2 linked regions of the Methyloterricola oryzae genome follow. The protein of the gene in region 1 interacts with the protein of each later gene in a pairwise test. Links are inferred from orthologs where the notes say so. Each region holds a gene or a part of one and is shown on either strand. Other genes may lie near its edges.

Region 1 (7,466 bases):
ATCCTGGGCGCCAGCATCGTCGGCCCGCGCGCCGGCGATCTGATCACGGAATTTACCCTGGCCATGCGGCACGGCCTGGGCTTGCGCAAGCTGCTCGCCACCATTCACGTGTATCCCAGCTACGCGGGCGCGGTTCAGCAGGTGGCCGCCCAATGGCGGCGGGCCCATACCCCCGGCGCAGCGCGACGCTGGCTGGAGCGCTATCTGCAGGGGCGCCTGGGGTGAATGTTCCGCCGCTCAGACTTTCCGTGATCATCCCGGTCTTGAACGAGGCCGCCCTTTTGGGTGACTATTTAGGTCAACTTCAGGGGCTACGCGACTGCGGGCACGAGCTTATCGTGGTCGACGGCGGCAGCAGCGACGGCACTGCGGCCTTGGCGGTCGGGCTGGCGGATCTCGTGCTGCAAGCCTCCCGGGGGCGCGCGTCGCAAATGAATGCCGGTGCGGCGGGGGCGCGGGGCGATGTGTTACTGTTCCTGCATGCGGACACCCGGCTTCCGGCGAACGCCGTTGAGCGTATTGGCTGGGGCCTGGCCGCCGGCAGCGGCTGGGGGCACTTCGATGTGAGCATTGAGGGCCGTCATTGGCTGTTGTCGGTCATCGCGGCCTGCATGAACCTGCGCTCGCGCCTCACCGGCATCGCCACGGGCGATCAGGCCTTGTTCGTTTCCGCCGACCGGTTTCGGGAAGCGGGCGGTTTTCCGGACATGGCACTGATGGAAGATATCGCCTTGTCGCGCCGGCTCAAAGCGCGGAGCCCCCCGGTTTGCCTGAGTGCGCGGGTCACTACCTCGGGCCGGCGCTGGGAGGAGCGGGGCGTGCTGCGCACCGTGTTGACGATGTGGGGCCTGCGTCTGGCCTATTTCTGCGGGGCTGATCCAGCCTGGCTGGCCAGATGCTACGGTTATGCCCCCCGCTGAGGCACAGCATGCCGCCATCGCGGTATTTGCCAAGGCCCCGGTGCCTGGGGTCGTCAAGACGCGGCTAATCCCCGTGCTCGGAGCGGAGCGGGCGGCCCGTCTGCAGGCTGCCATGATCCGGCGCGTCGTAACGGCCGCGGTGGAAGCCGGCCTGGGCCCTGTCTCCATGTGGTGCTGGCCGGATACCGCGCACCTGTTGTTTCAGGATTTGCACGCCAGGCTGGGTGTGGAGTTGCGGTCCCAATGCGACGGAGATCTGGGGCAGCGGATGTTGCACTGCTTCGCCAGCTTGTGCCGGGCCGGCCCGGCACTGCTGGTGGGAAGCGACTGCCCGACCCTGGACGGATGCGCGCTGCGCCGGGCTTCCGACAGCCTGCGTGCAGGCGCCGATGCGGTTTTTCTGCCCGCAGAGGACGGAGGTTACGTGCTGGCCGGTCTGCGCCACGCGGAGCCTTGCCTGTTTGAAGGCTTGCAATGGGGCGGCTCGAACGTCATGGCGGCGACGCGTGCGCGCCTGGAACGGCTTGCTTGGCGCTGGGCGGAGCCGCTGCGGCTGTGGGATGTAGACCGACCCGAGGACGTGGAGCGGCTGCGGGTGAGCGGTTTGATGAGCGAATGGTTTCTGGAGAATGGTGCATGAAACGTCTTTGGCTGATTGGGATGTGCTGGTTGGTGCCGCTGGGAGTGGCGGCGCTGCCTGAGCAGCCGGCGCCATTTTCCAAAGAGCGCGCGGGAGGCCCTTTGCCCGCCGGCTGGGTGCCCACGGTGTTGGCCAAGGTGCCGCGGGCTACCGCATTTTCCCTGGTTGAGGATGAGGGCCGGACCGTGGTGCAGGCCATCTCCGACGCCGCGGCATCGAGCCTGACTTTCAAGCTGCGTGCGGATCCCCACCAGACGCCCAAGCTGAGCTGGCGCTGGAAGGTGTCGCGGGTCATCGAGAAGAGCGACCTGGCCAGTAAGGAGGGCGATGACTATGCGGCACGCGTCTATGTGTTCTTCGACTACGATCCCAGCCGGCTGTCCTTCATGGATCGTGCCGCATTCGGGCTGGCGCGCGCCCTGTACGGCTCCGATCTGCCCGCCGCGACCCTCTGCTACGTCTGGGACAACCGCCATCCGGTGGGTACTAGCATGCCGAGCGCCTATACCAGCCGGGTGCGCATGGTGGTCGTGGAGAGCGGTGACGCCCAGGTGGGGCACTGGGTGGAGGAGGAACGCAATATTGCCGACGATTTCCGCAGCGCCTTTGGTGACTTCGCGCCGCCGGTGAGCGGTATCGCCATCGCCGCGGATACCGACAACACCGGCGAGAGCGTGGTGACTCGCTTCGGCGATTTGTATTTCCTGGCGCCCAAAGGGCAGCGGCCTACCACGGCCGCCGCGGCGAACTGATCGTGCCCGGTCGGGGCGGCGTGTCCATAGCAATCAAGCGAGGTCGAGACTGAACCATGCAAGCGCAACCAGCCCATGAGGCCGTGCAGGAGTACTACGGAAAGATTCTGAGCACGCAGCAGGATCTCAAGACCAGCGCCTGCTGTACGGGCGAGAGCCTGCCCCAGGACCTGCGCAGTCTGCTTAAGGAACTGCATCCGGAGGTGACGGAGAAGTTCTACGGCTGTGGTTCGCCCATTCCTTCATGCCTGGACGGCATGACGGTGCTTGACCTGGGCTGCGGTTCCGGGCGCGACTGCTTTCTCTTGTCGCGGCTGGTGGGGGAGGGCGGCCAAGTGATCGGCGTGGACATGACCGACGAGCAATTGGCCGTGGCCCGGCGCCATGTGGGCTACCACACCGAGAAGTTCGGCTACGCAAGGCCCAATGTGCGTTTTCTCAAGGGCTATATCGAGGATCTCGGCGTCCTCGGCATCGCCGATGCCAGCGTGGACGTGGTGATATCCAACTGCGTGCTCAACCTGTCGCCGGACAAGGAACGGGTTTTTGCAGAAATATGGCGGGTGCTCAAGCCCGGTGGCGAGCTTTATTTTTCCGATGTGTTCGCCGACCGGCGGGTGCCACCCCATCTGGCCGGCGATCCTGTGCTGCTGGGCGAATGCCTGGGGGGTGCCTTGTACCTGGAGGATTTCAGGCGCCTGATGGCGCGAATCGGTTGCCCAGATTACCGCGTGGTCAGCAGCAGCCCGATCGCCCTCAACAACCCGGACATCGAGCGCAAGGCCGGGATGATCGGGTTCTTTTCCCTGACGGTGCGCGCCTTCAAGCTGGAACTGGAAGACCGCTGCGAGGACTACGGCCAGGTCGCCTATTACCTGGGCAGCATACCCGGCTCGCCCCATGCCTTCCAACTCGACGATCATCACCTGCTGCAGACCGGGCGTCCCATGCCGGTGTGCGGGAATACCGCCGACATGCTGGGCAAGACCCGTTACACCCCGCACTTCCGGATTGCTGGCGATACCGCCGTGCATTACGGCCTGTTCGCTTGCGGCACGGCGCCTTTGGCGCAGTTCGCCGGCAAGGATCCGGCGGCCGGAGCCTGTTGCTGAGTCCTGGGGCCGGCCGGCTTAGTCAAGCTGTCACAAATATGGGATAATGCCAGCCTTTTGTTGGCTTCACGAGCCCTGTCCATGGTCAAGAAGGCTTTCCAATTCGAGGACTCCCTCGCCGAACTCGAACAACTGGTGGAGCGCATGGAACAGGGAAACCTCCCCCTGGAAGAATCCCTGAAGCTCTTCGAGCGGGGCGTGCATCTGGCTCGGGGATGCCAGAAGGCACTCAAGGAAGCGGAGCAGAAGGTGCAGATCCTTCTGGAAGAGAACGGCGAGCCTATCCTGAAAGCGTTTAATGATGAACCGTGAACAATCCCTGAAAGATTTCATGCTGGCGTGTCAGGCCAGGGTCGAAGAGGCTCTGGATGCGCGTCTGCCGGCGGCTGGGAAGTTGCCTGAGCGTCTGCATCAGGCCATGCGTTACTCCACCCTGGGCGGCGGCAAGCGCCTCCGTCCCTTGCTGGTCTACGCGACAGGGCAGGCTCTGGGGGTAGGCCTGGACGTACTGGATGGCCCCGCCTGCGCTGTGGAGTTCATCCACGTCTATTCCCTGATCCATGACGACTTGCCGGCCATGGACAACGACGACCTGCGCCGCGGCAAGCCCACCTGCCACAAGGCCTTTGACGAGGCCACCGCCATCCTGGCGGGCGACGCCCTGCAGGCCCTGGCATTTCAGGTGTTGGCTCAAGATCCCAGCATCGCGGTGCCTGCGGAAAGCCGATTGGCCATGGTGGATGCCTTGACCGTCGCCAGCGGTTCCTGCGGCATGGTGGGCGGGCAGGCCATCGATCTGGATTCCGTGGGCAAAGCCCTGGATCTGCCGGGTCTCGAAGCCATGCACATCCGCAAGACCGGCGCGTTGATCCGAGCGAGCGTGCGCCTGGCGGCCCTGGCCAAGCCCGACCTGGAAGAGACCCTGGCGGACCGGCTGGATCACTATGCCAAATGCATGGGCCTGGCCTTCCAGATCCAGGACGATATCCTCGATGTGGAAAGCGACACCCAGACCTTGGGCAAGACCCAAGGCAAGGACCGCGACAACAACAAGCCCACCTATCCGGCGCTGCTGGGCCTCAACGGGGCCAGGGAGAAGGCGGCGGAACTGCACGAGGAGGCCCAGCAGAGCCTGTCCGCCCTGGGTGCGGAGGCTGACCACCTTCGGGCCCTGGCCTCGTTCATCGTGCAGCGTCAAAGCTGACACGGGCGGCACGCAAGCGCTTGAATGGCAAGCTTCTGCATGGTGCCCGACACGCAAGGCCGGCGCGGGCGGCGGCGGCATTCTCTCCTTGAAAGCTGCCCCCCGGAGTCTCATAATTGCCCAACACATCTTCTGACCGACAACATCGGTAAGCATACCGAGGCGGAAGTCGGGGCCCACGTTTCTGGAATGTCCACTCAATGACTGATTCGACGAATTCTTTGCTGCAAGGAATCAACAGCCCTTCCGATCTGCGTCTCCTCAGCGAAGAGCAGCTCCCGCAAGTCGCGGAGGAATTGCGGGCCTTTCTCCTGGAAAGCGTGAGCCAATCCGGTGGCCACCTGGCAGCCGGCCTGGGCACTGTCGAACTGACCATCGCCCTGCACTACGTGTTCAATACCCCGGATGACAAGCTGGTCTGGGACGTGGGACACCAAGCCTATCCCCACAAGATTCTGACCGGTCGCCGCGACCGCATGCCGACCATCCGGCAAAAGGACGGCGTCTCGGCCTTCCCGTCCCGGGAGGAGAGCATCTACGACACCTTCGGCGTCGGCCATTCCAGTACGTCTATCAGCGCTGCCCTGGGCATGGCCATCGCGTCGGCCCTGGACAACAGCGACCGCCACGCCGTGGCCATCATCGGCGATGGGGGCATGACCGGAGGCATGGCCTTCGAAGCGCTCAATCACGCCGGGGTGCTCGACGCCAACCTGCTGGTGGTGCTCAACGACAACGAGATGTCCATCTCGCCCAATGTGGGCGCCCTCAACAACTATCTGGCGAAGATACTCTCCAGCAAGTTCTACTCGAGCGTGCGCGAGGGCAGCCGCCAGTTGCTCAGCCGCAGCATGCCCAGTGTCTGGGAACTGGCGCGGCGCGCAGAGGAACACGTGAAAGGCATGGTGGCTCCGGGAACCCTGTTCGAGGAACTGGGCTTCAACTACATCGGCCCCATCGACGGGCACGATCTGGATGTCCTCATCACCACCCTGCGCAATTTGCGCGAGCTGCCGCCGGGGCCGCGCTTCCTGCATGTGGTGACCAAGAAGGGCAAGGGCTATCTGCCCGCGGAACTGGACCCGGTCGCCTACCACGGCGTCGGCACCTTCGATCCCAGCAAGGATCATCTGCCCAAGGCCAAGCCCAGCAGCCCCAGCTACACCGAGGTATTCGGCAAGTGGCTGTGCGACGCGGCGGCCAAGGAACCCAAGTTGCTGGGCATCACCCCCGCCATGCGCGAGGGTTCCGGCCTGCAGGAGTTCGCCGAGCGTTTTCCGGACCGTTATTTCGATGTGGGCATCGCCGAGCAGCATGCGGTCACGCTGGCGGCCGGCCAGGCGTGTGAAGGCTACCATCCGGTGGTGGCGATCTATTCCACCTTCCTGCAGCGCGCCTATGATCAACTGATCCACGACGTGGTCCTGCAGCGCCTGCCCGTGCTGTTTGCCATCGACCGTGCCGGACTGGTGGGCCCCGATGGGCCGACCCACGCCGGCAGTTTCGATTTCAGCTACATGCGCTGCCTTCCCGGCATGGTGATCATGGCGCCCGCCGACGAAAACGAATGCCGCCAGATGCTCTACACCGGCTTCAGGCACGAGGGACCGGCTGCGGTGCGCTACCCCCGAGGCAAGGGTCCGGGCGTGCCCATCGAGGAGTCACTGTCGGTGCTGCCCATAGGCAAGGCGGAAATCAAGCGGCATGGCAAAGGGGTGGCGATTCTGGCCTTCGGCAGCATGGTGACGCCCAGCCTGGCCGTGGGAACCGACTTGAATGCGACCGTGGTGAATATGCGCTTCGTGAAGCCATTGGACCGCGAGTTGGTGCTGGAACTGGCCCATAGTCACGATTACATCGTCACCGTGGAGGAAAACATGGTGGCGGGCGGCGCGGGTTCCGCCGTCAACGAGTTACTGCTGGCGGAGCAAATACTCTTGCCCATTCTCAACCTGGGACTGCCCGATACCTTCGTCGAGCAGGGCAGCCGTGATGAATGCCTGGCTCTCTGCGGCTTGAATCCGGCGGGCATCCAGGCTTCCATCGAGACCTTCCTGGCCCGGCAGCCCGGCATTCGGCAACCCCAGCCGCGCGCCGCCAAGGTCAAGGCCAAACATTGATGGAAAGCCTGCAGGCCGGTATCCGCGACATTCCGGACTTTCCCAAACCCGGCATCGTCTTCAAGGACATCACCCCGCTGGTCAAAGACCCGGCAGCGCTGCGGCTGGCGGTTCAGCAGCTCATGCAGCCGTTTGTCGGTCAGGACATCACCGCCGTGGCCGGCATGGAAGCGCGGGGCTTCATCTTTGGCTCCCTGGTGGCCTGGGAAATGGGCCTGGGCTTCGTGCCATTGCGCAAGCCCGGCAAACTGCCCTACGACGTGCAGAGCGTGGCCTATGATCTGGAATACGGTTCGGCCGCCCTTGAGGTGCATATCGACGCCCTGGGACCCGGCGACCGGGTGCTGCTGGTGGACGATCTGCTGGCCACCGGCGGAACGGCCCGCGCAAGCTGCGAACTGATCGAAAACCTGGGCGCATCGGTGGTTGGCTGCGCCTTTGTGGTCGAACTGGATTTTCTCAATGGCCGGGAGCGCCTGAACGGCTACCCGGTGCATTCGCTGCTGCATTATTGAGCCGCGACTGGACCCGCACGAGACTGCGCGACCGATCGTCGGTTTGAGCTTCCGCCGCCGAATGGTCTGGCTCTGAAGCCTGTTTGATTTTTCCGGTCAATCGCAGGGGGCGCCCTCGATTGCGTCTATCCTGGTCCATTTCGCCTTCCCGCGGAAACCTATGGCCCACCCTCACTTCAAGCCTAAGCCGCTCTATACGTTCT
Region 2 (5,341 bases), on another replicon or contig:
CGCTCACGATGTGGCGGCCAAGCTGAAGAACCGGCCGGGGCCTTCGGCGGAGGACATGCGCCAGCAGTTGTCGCGGCTGGTTTTTGCCGGTTTTGTGGCGGTGACGCCGTATCCGGCCCTGAAAGAACTGCCGCGTTATCTCAAGGCTCTGCAATATCGGCTGGAAAAGTCCGCGCAAGACCCGGGCCGCGACCAGCGTCAGTTGGCGGAAATCGCGCCCCTGTGGCAGAAATATTGGCAGGAGGTAGAGCAGAAACGGGCGCGCATCGCGCCGGAACGCGACCCCTTCCGCTGGATGCTGGAGGAGCTACGTGTTTCCCTGTTCGCGCAGGCTTTGAAAACGCCGTATCCTGTGTCCGCCAAGCGCCTGGCGGATGCCTGGGCCGCGCGTGCTGGAAAGTAGTCTTGCGTTCGGGTTTCCATGCTCGGTGTGCTTCTGGTTCCCACGCTCTGCGTGGGAACCTTAAACGGAACGCTCCGCGTCCGTCCGTTGGCGCGGAGCGCCGGGCTTACCGCTCCCACGCAGAGCATGGGAGCGAGTACTTTTGTCTGGTTCCAATGCTCTGCGTTGGAACCCTTGGCTCGACGCTCTGCGTCCAAATGCTGGCGCGGAGCGCCGGGCTCGCCGCTCCCAAGCGGAGCCTGGGAGCGAAGGCGGTTTTTTCTGGTTCCTTCGCAGAGCATGAAGGCGAGTGTTCTCTTTTAGGTGTCCGAGCGTGGCTCACCCCGTGCAATACAATTGCTGATTTGCTGGAGACTTGATGAAAATCGGTACCCCCTTGAGCGCCGGCGCGACGCGCGTGCTGCTGCTCGGCAGCGGCGAACTAGGCAAGGAAGTCGTGATCGCCCTGCAACGCTATGGCGTGGAAGTGATCGCGGCGGATCGGTATGCCCACGCCCCGGCCCAACAGGTGGCTCATCGTGCCCATGTTCTGGACATGACCGACCCGCTGGCAATTCGGCGGTTGGTGGAAAGCGAGCGACCCCATTTCATCGTTCCGGAAATCGAAGCCATCGCCACGGATGCTTTGGCCGCAATCGAGCAGGAAGGACTGGCGGAAGTCATCCCCACGGCACGTGCGGTGCAACTGACCATGAACCGCGAGGGCATTCGCCGGTTGGCCGCCGAGGAATTGGGGCTGCCGACCTCGCCCTATGCCTTTGCCGATTCCTTTGAATCGTTCGAGGCGGCTGCCGAATCCATCGGGTACCCGTGTTTCGTCAAGCCTGTAATGTCCTCTTCCGGCAAGGGCCAATCCATGCTGCGCTCCAGCTCCGATCTGGAGCGCGCCTGGAACCACGCCCAGGAAGGTGGACGGGTCAAGCACGGCAAAGTGATCGTGGAAGGCAAAGTGAATTTCGAGTTTGAGATCACCTTGCTGACGGTACGTACCCTTAATGCGGCGGGCGAAATCGAAACCAACTTCTGCGAACCGGTGGGCCACCGCCAGGAGAGCGGCGATTACGTGGAGAGCTGGCAGCCTCAGGCTATGTCGGCCAAGGCCTGGGAAGAAGCAAAGCACATAGCCGGCGCGGTGACGGCCAGTTTGGGCGGGCGCGGCCTGTTCGGCGTGGAATTGTTTGTTCAGGGCGATCAGGTCTGGTTCAGCGAGGTGAGTCCCAGGCCCCACGACACGGGCATGGTCACCATGATCACCCAGAACCAGAGCGAGTTCGAGCTGCATGCCCGCGCCATTCTGGGGCTGCCGGTTTCAACCGTTTTGCGCGGTCCCGGCGCCAGCGCCGTGATCTATGGCGGTCTGGATGCGGTAGGCATCGCTTACACCGATTTGGAGCAGGCGTTGTCGGTCCCCGAAACCGAGGTGCGCCTGTTCGGCAAGCCGGAAGCCTTCGTCAAGCGCCGCATGGGTGTAGCCCTGGCCTTGGGTGCCGATACCCATGAAGCCAGGGAACGAGCGCGACTTGCCGCCAGCCGTGTTCTGACGTCCGAGGTTTGAGTCCGTTCCGAATTTTGCAAAATTCCTGAAGCGTGCAACACTTCCAGTGAGCCTGCGCGTAAGGATCATGAAGTGATCAGAAAGGCATAACATGCGATTCTTGCTGACTATTTCTATTTTGGTGACGGCCTTGGGCCTGAGCGGACTGGCGTCGGCGGATGTTTACAAGTTCGTCGATGGCAGCGGGCACGTGGTCTACACCGACAAACCCAAGCACCGTGGCTTCAAGCTCATCATACGCACTCCGGTTTCGGTCATGCTGGCTCGTCGCAGTCAACCCGCTCCCCTATCGAGGAATTTCTCGTTCAGTCGCGCCTCCGAGCGGGGACGGCTCGCGTATTCGCCCCTGATCGAGGAAACCGCCGACCGCTACGATCTGGATCCGGCCTTGCTGCATGCGGTGATCCGGGCGGAATCCGCCTACAATCCGGGGGCCGTTTCCAACAAGGGAGCCGCCGGATTGATGCAGTTGATGCCAGCCACGGCCGAACGCTTTGGCGTGAGGGATCGCTTTGATCCGGCTGAGAATATCGAAGGTGGGGCGCGCTACCTCAGCGAACTGCTGGACATGTTCTCCGATGTGCGCCTGGCGGTGGCCGCCTACAACTCCGGCGAGAACACGGTGAAGAAGTTCGGTTATCAGATTCCCCCGATTGCCGAAACGCAGGATTACGTCGCCAAGGTGCTCAATTACTACCGGCGCTGAGCACGACGGCCCTTCGCACCATTTCGGAAATAGTCGTTACCCGCCGTCGCGCTTGAAGCGTTGCGGCGGGTTTTGTTCTTTTAGTCCAGGCCAAAGCGGATGATCTGCGAGAAGTCCTTGGCCCGAAGGCTCGCTCCTCCCACCAGCACGCCGTCGACCCCGGAAAGCATCATGATCTCGATGACATTGTCGGGCTTGACATTGCCGCCGTAGAGGATCCGGATACTGGCGGCGGTCTGTTCGCCATACAGGTCCATGATGAGGTTGCGCAGGAAGTCGTGCACTTCGCTGATCTGTGCCGGCGTTGCCGGTTCGGCTCCTTCGCCCACCGCCCAGACCGGCTCATAAGCAATCACCACTTCCTTGATGGTGCGTGGGGACACGCCTTCAAGCGCGATGCGGATCTGCCGGTCCAGCAAGTGGAAGGTTTCATGGGCAGCCCGCGCTTCCCAATTTTCCCCGCAACAAAGGATCACTTGCAGTCCCTGAGCGAGCGCCGCTTTCACTTTGCGGTGGATCGCCTCGTCGCTCTCGCCCGCGCGCTCCTTCAGTTCATCCTCCAGGAAACGCGCCATGCCCGCCAGAATTTCGGGTTTGACGCCGACCAGATGCTCCAGCGCCGCGATGACCTGCTCGTCGCGAGTTTTGGCGGCCTTCTGTTCTTCCAGTTCATGCGCGAGAAAACTGGTGGTCAGGCGACGGGCAACGCTGGAGCCGAAACCGAAATACTTGCCCAGGTTTGCGCGACGGTCGGAATGGCCGATGATCACCCGGTCGACGCCGATGGCGCTCAGCATCTCCGGTGAGATTTCTCCGGTGAAGGCGCCCTTGTACTCAAAAAAGGTGTCCTGGGCCAGCAGGAACACGTTGCGGCCCAAGCCATACTCGGAGCGCAGGAAATCGGGTTTAATGTATTCGCCCAGGATGGACAGGCCGGTAAAAGGCGGCGCGAGGCCGATATCCACATCCTTGATTCCCCGGCACTGGTCGAAGATGCGGGCGGCCAGGGCGATGCCCGACTTGGGGATCATGTTCATCTTCCAGTTGCCGGCGATGAACGGCCGGATGGCGTCCGGGGTGCCGACCTCGGCTTCGATCTTGTGCCACTGGTTAGCGGTGCGCTGCCGGTAGTAGTTGCGGAACACACGAGCATTCGCGGCTTTCATGGTTCACCCCCTCCCGTGGGTCAATGGTTCTTATAAGAGCAATGCTAGCACAGCCGCCTGACCGCGCGCCCGGGACTTTCAGGACCCTAGGAGCCGCGAATCACAAGGGATTGACCTGGGTCAGAAATTAAAGCGTGTGGAAAATTGCACGCGCTGCAAATCGCCGGATTCCCCGCTCTCCAGCTCGCGGCGGGCATAGATGTATTCCAGCCCAATGGTGGTCTGCAGCAAAGGACTCCACAGCAGGTTGACATGCACGCTTTGCGCCTGGCGATTGGCGGTTCCCGCCACGAAGGCCGGGTTGTCGGCTTGGGCGAAGCCGTAGGCCACGGTGGAGCGCCAGTTGGCGTTCCACCAATGCTGGTAGGAGATAAAGGCGGCGAACACATCGAACAGAGCCACCGTGCCGTTGGGTTCCAGCGCGCCGTCGTTGAAGATGTCATAGGTGGTATAGCGTCCCAGCACATTGCCGTAATTCAGCATGAAGCGGATATTGTCCAGGTCGAAGGTCTTGACGCGTCCGGCCAGGCTAACCGCGCCGCCCCAGCGCGAGGACTCGTTGTCAGCGGTGTTCTGGGAATTACGGATCAGACGCGCCATGCCGGCGGCGGATAGCGATCCCCAGGTGGGTGTGTAGTTCACCCGGCCCACGATGTCCGGCGCGCGGTCGTCGTCGGTGGTCAGGCGGTTACCGTCCGGCAAGGTCAAGGTGGTTTCGGGGGATTCCAAGGCCGCCTGGAATTCCAGCGGCACGCCACCCGCGTCGAAGGGCTGACTCCAGCGGATCAGGGCCTGGCGCACGAATATCTGTCCCACCGGGCCGCCGTGGTCGTTGGTTTCCGGCAGGGCCGCGACGTTCATGAAGGTGGACCAGGTCTGGCCGGCCAGCAAATGTCCCAGGGAGCCATAGGCGTGGCGCAGGCGTGGCGCGTGGGAGTTGGTGGCGCGCTCGTCGCCGGGCGACTGGAAGGCGTAGAAATCCATCTCCAGGAAGGTGTTCAGTTCGCCCCAGGCGGTGGGCGTGAAGCTTTTCAGCCAGAAGCGGCTTTCGCGGGCGGTGAAGTTGACCTGGCTGTGTTCGCCTTGCCGTGCCTCACCCACGGGTATGGCGCTGGGCACCAGCAGCAGGTCGGTGAAATTGTTGATGCCGCTGCTGATGCTGTTGTAGATCGCATCCAGCTTGGCGTAGCCGCCGATGGCCAGGGAGGTTTCGGTGCCTGGGATCTTGAAGGAGCCTTTGACATCGCCGACGGTAACCGCCCTGCGCAGGTCCACGTTGTCCTGGGTGGTGCCCAGGGCGGAGCCAGTGATGCCCGGGGGCATGGTCGGTAAGGGGCCGGCCGCTTTGGCGAAGGGCATTGGACTTGGCGAAGCAGATGCAGGCTTCGACGCGAGCGCTGAAGCGGCATTTGTCTGTTGCGCCGGAACCGTAGGCGGGGAGGGGGGGCTTTTGGCGGCTTGCGCTTGGGACAGCTTCTGCTCCAGTTCGCTCACCCGGCTGGTCAATTGCT

The links. Proteins that work in one complex are often made in the same cells at the same time.
Region 2: the proteins of ispA (region 1) and purT interact in binary tests that used the Escherichia coli proteins (3 or more experiments, as listed by UniProt). The link is inferred for Methyloterricola oryzae from one-to-one orthologs.

Annotation. Positions count from the first base shown.
Region 1 is NZ_JYNS01000013.1:33,129-40,594, forward strand. What follows is about bases 2,869-5,676. They hold ispA ((2E,6E)-farnesyl diphosphate synthase), read left to right. Parts: upstream 2,869-3,725; coding sequence 3,726-4,628; downstream 4,629-5,676. Other genes in these bases: EK23_RS15790 (methyltransferase domain-containing protein), read left to right, coding at 2,869-3,424; EK23_RS15795 (exodeoxyribonuclease VII small subunit), read left to right, coding at 3,506-3,736; dxs (1-deoxy-D-xylulose-5-phosphate synthase), read left to right, coding at 4,829-5,676. Outside these bases: EK23_RS15770 (dihydrolipoyl dehydrogenase family protein), read left to right, coding at 1-225; EK23_RS15775 (TIGR04283 family arsenosugar biosynthesis glycosyltransferase), read left to right, coding at 249-920; EK23_RS15780 (TIGR04282 family arsenosugar biosynthesis glycosyltransferase), read left to right, coding at 907-1,560; EK23_RS15785 (DUF3047 domain-containing protein), read left to right, coding at 1,557-2,312; more of EK23_RS15790, read left to right, coding at 2,369-2,868; more of dxs, read left to right, coding at 5,677-6,748; EK23_RS15810 (adenine phosphoribosyltransferase), read left to right, coding at 6,748-7,263; EK23_RS15815 (hypothetical protein), read left to right, coding at 7,424-7,466.
Region 2 is NZ_JYNS01000002.1:236,830-242,170, forward strand. Bases 23-2,859 are described here. They hold purT (formate-dependent phosphoribosylglycinamide formyltransferase), read left to right. Parts: upstream 23-761; coding sequence 762-1,958; downstream 1,959-2,859. Other genes in these bases: hrpA (ATP-dependent RNA helicase HrpA), read left to right, coding at 23-403; EK23_RS04815 (lytic transglycosylase domain-containing protein), read left to right, coding at 2,050-2,664; EK23_RS04820 (triose-phosphate isomerase family protein), read right to left, coding at 2,745-2,859. Also shown: more of hrpA, read left to right, coding at 1-22; more of EK23_RS04820, read right to left, coding at 2,860-3,830; EK23_RS04825 (DcaP family trimeric outer membrane transporter), read right to left, coding at 3,951-5,341. UniProt on the Escherichia coli protein: Involved in the de novo purine biosynthesis. Catalyzes the transfer of formate to 5-phospho-ribosyl-glycinamide (GAR), producing 5-phospho-ribosyl-N-formylglycinamide (FGAR). Formate is provided by PurU via hydrolysis of 10-formyl-tetrahydrofolate.